Regions from separate parts of the Neptuniibacter sp. QD37_11 genome, predicted to be linked through region 1. Evidence: predicted binding sites of a transcription regulator. Region 1 holds the regulator's gene; each other region holds the start of a gene.
What was found. The regulator LexA, encoded in region 1, represses DNA repair genes until DNA is damaged. The targets are predictions, from matches to a motif close to TACTGTNTANNTANACAGTA.
Positions count from the first base shown of each region.

Region 2: a site for LexA is predicted at 1,607-1,626, ahead of recA (recombinase RecA). Genes of this name have one in related genera too.
Region 3: a site for LexA is predicted at 2,154-2,173, ahead of dinB (DNA polymerase IV). Genes of this name have one in related genera too.

Region 1 is NZ_CP180552.1:2,301,923-2,306,141, forward strand. Features, by position in the region: gene dinG (ATP-dependent DNA helicase DinG) at 1-1,449, opposite strand, end outside; gene lexA (transcriptional repressor LexA) at 1,594-2,202, shown strand; gene ACMXYT_RS10595 (cell division inhibitor SulA) at 2,205-2,663, shown strand; gene ACMXYT_RS10600 (hypothetical protein) at 2,757-3,011, opposite strand; gene ACMXYT_RS10605 (DUF6586 family protein) at 3,017-3,541, opposite strand; gene topA (type I DNA topoisomerase) at 3,553-4,219, opposite strand, start outside.
Region 2 is NZ_CP180552.1:3,033,986-3,038,204, forward strand. Features, by position in the region: gene ACMXYT_RS14210 (regulatory protein RecX) at 1-439, opposite strand, end outside; gene recA (recombinase RecA) at 508-1,551, opposite strand; gene pncC (nicotinamide-nucleotide amidase) at 1,657-2,133, opposite strand; gene mutS (DNA mismatch repair protein MutS) at 2,243-4,219, shown strand, end outside.
Region 3 is NZ_CP180552.1:2,581,502-2,585,720, forward strand. Features, by position in the region: gene ACMXYT_RS11950 (SulP family inorganic anion transporter) at 1-353, opposite strand, end outside; gene ACMXYT_RS11955 (nucleoside deaminase) at 442-1,008, opposite strand; gene dinB (DNA polymerase IV) at 1,080-2,144, opposite strand; gene ACMXYT_RS11965 (lysophospholipid acyltransferase family protein) at 2,566-4,219, shown strand, end outside.

The DNA.
Region 1 (4,219 bases):
CCGCCCTAGTGCGGTTAGCGTAGCCGAAGTAATAACAGCACCGTAGCAGTTTTTCCAAAGGTGCTCTTGTAAGGTTTCCGCCGCTGACACTGGGCTACTGCAACACTCAATATCAATGCCATCATTACCATCTACTTTAACGATCCAGCGGGCCGTCGGGAGTCCTGATGTCGAATCAGATACAGCGTAAGAATTAGCTAACCAATACATCGATTGCATACGGGATAAAAGCACACCCATCTGCGGATACCAAGTTTCACAGATAGCTAGGGGCAGATCGGCTAACTCACCATCCATTCCTTCTTTCAGAAGATCAACAATCTGCTCAAATTTTAAAACGACTCTCTCTGCAGCCTGAGCAAAATTGTGAAAGGACAACTGTAACGGTTCAGGAATCATACCTTGCGCAAAACGATAGCGATCACTTGGGCCTTGGAGTTTATCTTCAAGTATTTGATTTAATAGAAGTTGGACTTCCTTCAAGGAATTTTCCATATCTGCAAAAGGGTTAGCTAACTTCTCGATATAATTTCGAAGTACTATGTGATCAGACGCGTCATTCAATAATTTATTGAGGCTGCGTGTTGCTTTGCTCATCCAACGGATACTGGATTTAACACGTAAGCTATAAGAAAAATGCCCCGTAGTTTTAGTGCCTAGGTGATGGCCTTCATCAAAGACATAGATGGTATCTTCCGGCGGCGACAGAATAGCGCCGCCTCCAAGAGAGAGATCAGCTAAAACAAGATCATGGTTGGCAACTATCAGATCCCATTTATCCAACTCTTGTCTAGCCTTAAAGAATGGACAGATTGAAAAGTTACTGCAGCGACGATTTGTACACTGCATATGATCGCTAGTAGACAACCGCCAAACAGCATCAGGCACTGTATTCTTTAAAGCATCCCTATCGCCATCCCACTCACCCGAGGCATAGTGACTAAGTAGAGATTTAACCTCATCAATATCTGAGGTCTGAAGTTTTTGAGCTACTTCATCTTCATACAATGCAATTTGGCCTAATTCATTCTGTTGCTCCAATATTTTCTCTGCATTGGAAATACAAAAATATCGTCCTCGGCCTTTAGCTAAACCATAAGTAAGATTGATTCCGGCATCGCTAATCAGCTGTGGAAGGTCTTTAAGAATAAGCTGTTCTTGAAGGGCAACTGTTGCTGTAGAAACAACAACTTTCTTTTTTCGTTGCTGGGCTATAGGAACAGAAGCCAAAAGATAGGCCATCGTCTTACCCGTACCAGTACCAGCCTCCGTGACGCAGATATGCTGACCACCGGTCCTTTCGCCTTCAGAATTGGCAGTAATAGCGCCCAAAGTTTTCGCAACCTCAGCAATCATCAATTTCTGGCCATAGCGAGACTTCAATCCTCTGTTATTGAGAAAAGTACTGTAGGCCTGCTGTATTGTTTGCTTGAGCTGCTTATCTAACAAAACCGTATTCCATCGAAAATCTAGCCGCGATTCTAACAGTTATGACAGTTTAATAACAAAAATACTGTATAAAAAAACATAAGTTGCTTTACAAACCCAAAATACTGTATAAAAATACACGTACTGTATAAACAAACAGACAAGATCATGAAGCTGACTAAACGACAAACGGAAGTTCTGGATTGCATCAAGCGTCACATTGGCGATACCGGCTACCCACCTACTCGCGCAGATATTGCCCGCGATTTAGGGTTTAAATCAGCTAATGCAGCTGAAGAACACTTGAAAGCGCTGGCAAAAAAAGGCGCTATAGAAATTATTCCGGGTACTTCACGAGGTATCAGAGTACCTGAATTGGAAGAGGAAAATAGCGGCCTACCGATTGTTGGTCAGGTAGCAGCAGGATCGCCAATACTTGCTCAAGAGCATGTTGAAGATCACTGCACAATCTCCTCTGACTTCTTCCACCCTAAGGCGGATTATCTCTTAAGGGTGAAAGGTAGCAGTATGAAAGATGTAGGCATCATGGACGGTGATCTACTGGCAGTACACCAATGCCAAACAGCAAAGGATGGGCAGATTGTAGTCGCTCGAATAGAAGATGAAGTTACCGTAAAACGCTTCAAGCGTGAAGGTAACATCGTTTATCTAATTGCTGAAAATGAAGAGTTTGAACCGATTGTAGTGGATTTAAACGAACAACCACTGGCAATAGAAGGTTTAAGCGTCGGCGTTATTCGTAGAGGTAACTAACCATGATGGCATTTCACGCGAACCAAACAACAGCAATCATGCAGAGCACATCTGCAAATGAAAAAATTTTCACTAAGCAAAAGCCAGCTAATCAGCTTGCAGGTACGATGACTGAAATCGTTGTCCAAGATGAGAATTTTTCTAACATCCCAATGTTGATGCCATTGCTTGCACAACTAAGTCAGGATGATCGCTGGTTTGTGTGGATTGCTCCACCTGTGTTATTACCGAAAAACCTTCTGATTGAGGCAGGCATTGATCTGACTAAAGTCATTCTGCTCAACCCAGATAACAAACATAGTACCTTTGAGCTTGCTAAACAGGCGCTAAGCACAGGCACTAGCCACGCTGTAATATCATGGCCTGGATACTTAAATGATGAAGAATTTAACGACTTAGAAAGTGCCGCTAAGAAAGGACAAAGTCACGGAATTATAATTAGACGCCGTCAACATAGTTAAGTATTAGCTTCCATTTTTGTAAAGGCGCCTAGTTAAAGTATCATCACCCCAATAATGAGCTTTATCTGAGAGAAGCTCATTATCAGAGATTGCTTAATGAATAGTTGGAGGGATCTCTTCTTCAGGCTCTTGTTCTAAACCCACCCCAGATTCCGCCATCATCTGGATGCCTGCGGTTAACATAACGCGAGCGACATCTAGATATTGATCACTTAACTGTTCTTTAAGTGCATCTGAAAAATTAACTTTAATCATCGGCTCTTCATCGCTGTCCATATTCCGGATTGCTAGGCCACCTTCATCAAGTTCTATTATTTCAAGCACGGTCTCGGGTGTTAGTCCTGACACTTAATTTACCACTCTTGCATGCCTTCTCTGAGGCGATTAACTAATTCCGACAGTGAATCAAACCAAGTTTGATACTCAGTAATGATTTCACCATCCTCTGCATGATCAGGATTGATCTGCAGCACATGTATTTCAGAAACACTGTTAGTTTCAGTCACTGCTTGTTTGGCATCTGAACCATGCCAGCAGGCTTCATAAGCGGACATCATTTTATGCAACCAAGATGAATCATCGGATTCTAGGTTGTTTAACTGTGTCAACTCAGGGCTTTCGACGCCGGTCTGGGCCATTTCCGCAGCTAACGCACGATAGCCTTGAAAGCTTTCCGTATCGACTTTATACCATTCAGCAATTTCGCGTAAAAAAGCATCATAGGCTGACGTCAGGTGGAACAACACTGATTCGTTATAAGACTCTATCAATGCATGCTTGCTCCAACTGGTGTCATCTTGCGCTTTTTTAAGCTGTTCTAGATGAAGTCGTGTAAAGCTCAACTTCTGATTCGTGCGTGCCTGATATATACCGCTCATGAAATCCCCGATTATTTCTTCTTCGCTTTTTTACGGGTCTCTTCTTCGACCCATTTACCATCGCGATAGAATGCACGCCAACCAGTCGCTTTACCATTGACCTCGGTCATAACGTACTGCTCTTTAGTCTTTCTGCTATAGCGAATGACACTCAAGTTTCCATCTGAGTCATTCTTAGGCGCACTGAACAGGAATTCATATTTCGGATCAATCTCAGACTGATGCGGCAGTATTTCAACAATTTTCGGGGCACGTGTTTCTCTGTTTCTAGGGAACTGACTTGCTGCCAAGAACAAACCAGATGCTCCATCACGCAGGATGTACGTATCCTCTACCTTTTCGCACTGAAGCTCAGGCATTGGAACAGGATCCATCTTAGGTGGCGCAGGCTCTCCGTTTTTCAACAACTTACGGGTATTTTTACACTCAGTGCAACCGAAGTATTTACCAAAGCGACCGGTTTTAAGTTGCATCTCAGCTGAGCATTTATCACACTCTAGAACAGGCCCATCATATCCTTTGATACGATATTCACCCTTCTCAACTTCAAAACCGGAACAATCAGGGTTATTACCACATACGTGTAATTTACGATTCTCATCGATCAGATAAGAATCCATTGCTGAGCCGCATAGGTTACAACGGTGCTTCTTACGAAGAATGCGAGATTCTTCTTCA
Region 2 (4,219 bases), 730 kb from region 1:
CTATCGCAAACTGAATCTCATCTATGGAAAATCCGCGCTGACTCATAAATCGCATGCGCTTACTGCGCTCTTTAAAGTCCTTATCCGCTAGAGGCTCTCTATATTTGCGCCGGTAAAGCTCCTCAGCTTGGACAAACCAATCTATCTCTAAATCCTCTAAGCAACTAGACAGCAATTCCGAAGCTATACCCTTCTGTTTTAAATCAAACCGGATTCTTATAAGACCATGACCTTGCCCCACTCTCATACGTACAAAGCTTTCACAAAAGCGTTGATCAGATAAGTACCCGTCCTCTTCTAGGCTTTGCAATACACTATCTATATCTGCCCCCTCAATACTACGAGCAAGCTTCTGGCTTAGTTCTTTATAAGAATATTCGCGCCGTGACAGTAACTGAATTGCCTTGCTCCATGCTTCTTTATTAGGACTCTCATCCATAACCAACCCTCTTAAAACGAAAAAACCTCCATCTATAGACGGAGGTTTTCCTGTGCTAGCTTAGCGCCTTAAATCAGATCAAGGCTTTCAGTTTTATCTTCAGCATCGTCTTCTTTCGGTGCAGGTGTCGAAAGCAAGCGATTACGAAGTTCTGTTTCGATTTCATTCGCAATCTCAGGATTCTCTTCCAAGAACTTAGATGCATTGGCCTTACCTTGCCCAATCTTATCGCCATTGTAAGCATACCAAGCACCCGATTTATCAACTAAGCCCTCTTTAACACCTAGATCAATAACTTCGCCCATATGGTAGATACCTTCACCATACATAATCTGGAACTCAGCCTGACGGAACGGCGGTGAAACTTTGTTCTTAACAACCTTCACACGCGTCTCGTTACCAACGACCTCATCACCTTTCTTAACTGCACCAGTTCGGCGAATATCCAAACGAACAGATGAGTAGAATTTAAGCGCGTTACCACCGGTAGTTGTCTCAGGATTACCAAACATAACCCCAATCTTCATACGAATCTGGTTAATGAATACCAACAAGCAGTTAGAGCTCTTAACATTACCCGTCAACTTACGTAGCGCCTGAGACATCAAACGAGCCTGAAGACCAACATGGGAATCACCCATATCACCTTCGATCTCTGCCTTCGGCGTCAAAGCAGCTACAGAGTCGACGATGATTACATCAACTGCGTTAGAGCGAACTAGCATATCTGTAATTTCTAGCGCCTGCTCACCTGTATCCGGCTGTGAAACCAGAAGACTATCTACATCAACGCCTAGCTTCTCTGCATAAATAGGATCTAGCGCATGCTCAGCATCAACAAAGGCACAGGTTTTACCCTGCTTCTGAGCTTCCGCTACAACCTGTAATGTCAGAGTTGTTTTACCAGATGACTCAGGACCATAAATTTCAACGATACGACCATACGGCAATCCGCCTATACCAAGCGCGATATCCAGACCTAGAGACCCAGTAGAAACAGATGGAATCGCTTCACGAGGCTGATCCCCCATACGCATCACTGCGCCTTTACCAAACTGCCTTTCAATTTGACCTAACGCTGCGTCTAATGCTTTTTTGCGATTTGCGTCCATCTTCGACCCTACTTTCTCTAAATTCATATTGTGCGCATCTAATTACTGCGCAAAACACTGTATGTATGGACAGTATTATTTCACAAGTTTTCCGGATTGCAACCCTCAATCAGATAAGTTCTGCAAAATCCCTTCTAACGCTACGCTAACTGCTTGTTTTCGAACTGATTCACGATCACCATCAAAACAGCATTTTTTTGTTCTAACAGGTTTACCTTGCTCAGCCCAAGCAAACCATACAGTACCCACAGGCTTCTCTTTACTTCCACCAGCCGGCCCAGCAATACCACTGGTCGCTACAGTTATATGCGCACCACTATTCTTGAGAGCCCCTTCTGCCATTTGAGCAACCACCTCGGCAGACACTGCTCCATTTTGCTCTAAGGTATCTTTTGATACCCCAAGCATCTTCTGTTTTGACGCATTGCTATAAGTGACAAAGCCACAATCAAACCAAGCAGAACTACCTGGGATCGCAGTAATCTCTTGCGCAATCCAACCACCGGTACATGATTCAGCTGTTGCGATAAACAAATTATTTGTCTGTAATTTTTCAGCAATATCCGTCAGCGGTAATTGCATACTGATCCACCCTATTCAAACTATTTAAGCCGCTTTATTTACCGTACAATGCCTCAAGTTAAGTTTGCGTAACAACTCTTTATATCATCATTTAGTAATTAATATCTCTATGACCAAACAAGCAGCAACTACTCACACCCCAATGATGCAGCAATACCTACGCATCAAAGCACAACACCCTGATCAATTGGTGTTTTATCGGATGGGTGACTTCTATGAGCTGTTTTATGACGATGCTAAAAAAGCTGCGGATCTGTTAGACATCTCTCTTACCGCCCGCGGCAAATCTGGCGGCGAGCCTATCCCTATGGCGGGTATCCCATACCATGCAGCAGAGAACTATGTAGGTAAGATTGTTCGTGCAGGCGAATCCGTAGTTATTTGCGAACAGGTAGGAGATCCAGCCACAAGCAAAGGGCCAGTAGAACGCGCGGTGGCTCGAATCATCACTCCAGGCACAGTCAGTGATGAAGCACTTCTTGATGAAAATAGAGACAACTTACTGGTAGCTATTAATCAGTCTTGCGACACTTACGGGTTGGCTATTGTAGATATCGCTTCGGGTCGTTTTAGCCTGATGGAAATTGATAATCAAGACACCCTTATGAGCGAGCTTGAGCGTTTACGTCCATCTGAAACACTCTACAATGAAGATAGCCAATTACATAACGTATTAAGCCAACGCAAAGGCCTGCGTCCGCAATCCCCTTGGCACTTTGAAACAGACACCGCCAATGATCTTTTATGCCAACAATTTAAAGTCAAAGATCTAAGTGGCTTTGGTTGCGATCACCTATCGGTCGCAACAACTGCTGCGGGTTGCTTATTACAGTATGCGAAAGAAACCCAGCGCACCTCACTACCTCATATCAGACGCATTCAGATTGAACAGCATAATGACTGTGTAGCTCTGGATGCAGCGACACGTAAAAACCTAGAACTTGATCAAAACTTATCGGGCGGTTTTGATAACACGCTCGCCAAAGTTATCGATAAATGCCGCACACCCATGGGAAGCCGTCTGTTAAGACGATGGCTACACCGCCCGATTCAAGACAGAGCAACACTATGTGCACGACAAACCTCTATTCAGTGGTTGATTGATAACTATCACTTCGAAACGATTCAAAGCACACTCAAACTCATCGGTGACAGCGAACGCATCTTAGCTCGTATCGCACTCAGATCAGCACGCCCGCGCGATTTGGAACGATTAAAGACATCACTTAACTCCTTACCTTTGCTTCAGCAACAGATCGAAGCAGCCAATGCTCCGTTAGTGAACGAGTTATCTGAGCAAATCTCAGAATTTCCAAACTTGGCAGAGCTGCTAACCAAGGCAGTGATAGAAAACCCGCCGGTAGTCATTCGTGAAGGGGGGGTAATTGCTGATGGCTATGATGCTGAACTCGATGAACTACGTGGCATTAGTGAAAATGCAGGTGCATACCTACTAAAGCTAGAACAGAAAGAACGAGATCGTACCGGCATTGCCACCTTGAAAGTAGGCTACAATCGCGTGCACGGCTATTTTATTGAGATAGGAAAAGCACAAAATGCCGAATTACCAGCTGAATATATTCGCCGCCAAACCCTTAAAAATGCTGAACGCTATATTACGCCGGAGCTGAAAGAGTTCGAAGACAAAGCCCTATCAGCAAAAAGCCGAGCGCTAACCCGTGAAAAGGCGCTTTACGAAGAACTAATTGAAACGATTGCTGAAGAGCTGGCTGATCTGCAAGATTCAGCTGCCGCTATCGCAGAGCTGGACGTCCTAGCAAACCTTGCGGAACGTGCAACAACGCTAGATTACGTACCACCAACACTGACAGATATACCACAAATTAAAATACAGCGCGGCCGTCACCCTGTAGTAGAAACGGTGTTGGCTGAACCCTTTGTAGCTAATGATTTAGACCTAGATACTGAGCGGAAGATGCTCGTCATTACAGGCCCAAATATGGGCGGTAAATCTACCTATATGCGCCAAGCAGCGCTAATTACCCTACTTGCGCATATTGGTAGTTATGTTCCTGCTTCAGCCGCAACAATTGGCATTGTTGATCGTATATTTACTCGTATGGGG
Region 3 (4,219 bases), 280 kb from region 1:
ACCGGATGAGGAACCAAGCGGATAAACTTACCCAAGCGGAAGATTCCAGCCAGAATCTGGAAGATCCCCATAAGCACGACTGTGGCAAAGAGATATTCAACCCCATGCATTGCCACAAGGCTCACCATTACTACCGCCAAAGCGCCAGTAGCCCCAGAAATCATACCTGGTCGACCACCAATAGTGGCAGTAATCAGTCCGACCATAAACGCTGCATATAAGCCAACTAATGGCTCAACACCAGCTACAAACGCAAAAGCTACAGCTTCAGGTACCAGCGCCAAAGCCACTGTCAAACCTGAAAGTAGGTCGCTTTTTAGCGATTGTGTCTTAGACACAAGCAATTGGATCATTTATCACCTCGGGTAGACACTGGTTCTTTTTTGACCAGACCGTGTAAAAGCGCGCGAGTATAGCAAAAGCAATGGCTAATTTCAGGGATCAGGGGCGAATAATCCCTAATAGTTTCTTTCTCAATAAAGAAATGTTCGCAGATGCAATATCACCCGCCAATTTGGAAAGTTCCGGAAGATCTTTAACCTCTTGAATATCAATCAATTCAGACAGGTTTTTCCAAGCATAAGGCAAATTATCGCAATGCGACATCATGCCGCCATCTTTATCTATCGCCAGATACCTTACTCGACCAATGCCAGCAGCGAGTATTCGGGCACAGCACATAGGGCAAGGTTCTAAGGATGTCAGTAACATTAAACCTGATCTAGCGGAATAATCAGGATATAGTAGTTCAAACTCATCGATCACACACATCTCAGCATGGGCAGAAGAGTTAAAGCCATTAGAGAAAACCTGATTTCCAGCTTCTGCCAAAATATCGCCTTCTCGACTGATCAGTAGAGCCCCAACACCATAGTTACCTTTGTCAGTGGCATCCATAGCTAATTGGCAACAACGTAACGCCCAACCTTCTATGCCACATCTGTATTCATGGCTATAAGTAGCTAAACGTACCCTTAAATTATCGATGCTTACTTCACTATCAGACATATCGCCCCTAGGCATATCCATCTACTGAATAATGTTGCCTAGTATGGATTAAATTAAAGCAAAAGGTCTAATTACGAAAAGTCGAGAAGATTTAATTGCTTAGGTTGCTGATCTAGTAGAGGTTTTAATTTATAACCGACACCGAGTAATCGCACAGGTCGCCCTCCCCGATTAAATGCATCAATCAGTAGTTGGCGAAAATGAGCTAAATCCGGGATTGCGACGGCATGCTCCGCCGTAGTTTGGATGAAATCAAAAAATTTAACTTTAACAATCACGCCTGTGATTTGTTTATCCTTGCCGTGCTTTGCAAACCTTTCAGCTAACTCCTCTAATAAGGTCGGTAGCTTTTCTAAGCAAGCTTCTACATCACCTAGATCATTTGCATAAGTATGCTCAACACTGATCGATTTTCTTATACGGCTGGTCTGCACAGGCCTATCATCAATACCTCTAGCTAGCTCAAACAAACGCTTTCCAAACTTTCCAAAGCGCTCAACCAACTCAGCCAATGAACGTTTTCGAAGATCCAAACAGGTAGAAATACCCATCGACCCGAGTTTCTCTGCAGTTTTCTTGCCTACACCGGAAATTTTATCTACCGATAAGTCATCTAGAAATGCTGTGATTTGAGCAGGTTTGACAACATATAAACCATCAGGCTTATTCCAATCACTGGCAATTTTGGCAATAAATTTATTCGGGGCAACGCCTGCAGAGATAGTAATACCTACTGTTTCTTTCACCCTCTGGCGGATCTCTTCCGCAATATAAGTCGCACTTCCCTGGCAAAGATCAGTTCCCGTCACATCTAAGAAAGCCTCATCAAGAGATAACGGTTCAATGATATCGGTATAGTCTCGAAAGATATCCATAATCTGTCGAGAAGCTTCGCGGTACTTATCCATGTTGCCATGTATGACGGTGAGATCAGGGCACAACTTAAGGGCCTGAGCGGTCGCCATAGCCGAGCGCACTCCATATTCACGGGCGGGATAATTACAGGTTGCGATGACTCCACGACGAGAGGGATCACCGCCAATCGCCATAGGTATTTGCTTTAGTGCTGGGTTATCTCTCATCTCAACCGCAGCAAAAAAGCAATCACAGTCACAATGAATGATTTTTCGTTGCATAAAAACAAATACTGTTTATTTATACAGTTATATTATTTTCATTTGATCGAAAAATCAAAATTCTTTGCTAAGCTGAAGATTAAAGGCTTTAGGAATTCTGGGTAGCTCTCTCTCTTCCTCTATTCAACTACCCAGAATTCCTCCTTAAACTAAACCCGAGAATTCCTATGGACAACGATCCTCACGGTTCCAATACCCGTTCAGGAAAAGACAGACGAGAACTCAAGGACAGGCGAGCCGAAATCAGGTTTGAACCTGATAATCCCAATCGTCGCCAAAATCCAGGACGCAGACAGGAGGATGGTGATCTTTGGACTAAAGCCTTGAAAGAGAATGACACTAGTGGCGATTAGCAACCTGTCATAAAATCGTAAAGCAATCGTCAAAGGTTGGTCATACTCCCTCCCTATATTTTTACGTTATGAACATACGTGAAAATACTTCCCAGCCAGAAACGCCTGTCCTAAACGTAGAACAAGCGGTCATTAATAAATTTCCTGATTTCGACACAAAACCAACACCTTTTAAGCGTTCAGCACTGCATATGCTGCGTAAGTTGGTTCATGAAAAAGAGATCAATACCTTCTTAGCCAAAAATAAAGATGCCCATGGTTTTGAATTTATTGATCGCGTCTTGGATTACTTTAATTTTGGTTACAGTATCAGTAATCACGATCGAGCCAACATTCCCTCATCTGGACGAGTAGTAATCATTGCTAATCACCCACTAGGTGCACTCGATGGTTTATCACTGCTAAAACTGGTTGGTGAGGTTCGTAGAGATGTAAAAATTGTCGCTAACGATGTTCTAATGAACTTTGACCCTATCAGCAATCTATTTCTACCTGTTGATAACTTAAATGGGAATACACGTAAAAAGAACATAGAGGGTATTGTTGATGCCCTAAGGCAAGAACAAGCTGTTATCGTCTTCCCTGCCGGTGAAGTTTCACGTGCAGGGATTACAGGCATCAAAGACGATAAATGGAACAGTGGTTTTCTACGTATTGCTCGCAAAGCCAATGCACCAATCCTACCGGTGTTTATTGGGGGTAAGAACTCACCACTTTTCTATAGCGTTTCTTATTTGAACAAGAACTTCTCCACCATCATGCTGGCCCGAGAAATGTTCAAGCAATACTCAGTGACGATCCAGATAAAAGTTGGTGAAGCGATTCCTTACAGCCAAATCGATGCCGTTCCAGTATCCACAGCAGAAAAAACCAAGCTGCTTAAAAAGCATCTCTACAGGATTGCCAAAAATAAGAAACCGCTTTTTATCACAGAGAAAACCATAGCACACCCTCAAGACCGCCAAAGCATCAAACAAGAACTGCGCGATGCTGAACTACTCGGTGAAACCGCTGACGGCAAGAAGATCTACTTATTCGACTTTATTAAAGATTCGGCAGTGATGCATGAACTTGGTCGTTTAAGAGAGATAGCCTTCCGCTGCGTTGGTGAAGGCACAGGCACAAAAAAAGATCTCGATCACTATGATCAGTACTACCGCCACATCATCCTCTGGGATGAAGAAGAGTTGGAAATTGTTGGAGCTTATCGATTGGCAGAAGCAGCTAAGCTGAAAGAGCAACCTGAAAAGGCACTCTACAGCAGCGACCTTTTCCAATATAACGATGAGATGCAGCCCTATTTCTCACAAGGTATCGAACTTGGTCGTAGTTTTGTACAACCCAAATATTGGGGAAAGCGTAGTTTAGATTATCTCTGGTATGGGATTGGTGCGTACCTTCGCAAACACCCCGAAATTCGCTATATGTTTGGCCCAGTCAGCCTAAGCAATAATTATCCTAAGGCTGCAAAAGATATGTTGGTTTGGTTTTATCGTCATTACTTTGAGGATAGTGAGAACCTCGCTAGTTCCGTTTCCCCATATGGAATCGACGACGTTACTGAAGAGCATATGAGAAGCCTCTTCTGTGGAAACAATTACAAAAGTGACTTCAGTATCCTAAAAGAGCAATTAGAGTTTATGGGTGTAAACGTCCCAACACTTTATAAGCAATACAGCGAACTGTGCACTGAAGGCGGTGTTCGTTTCCTAGATTTCGGTG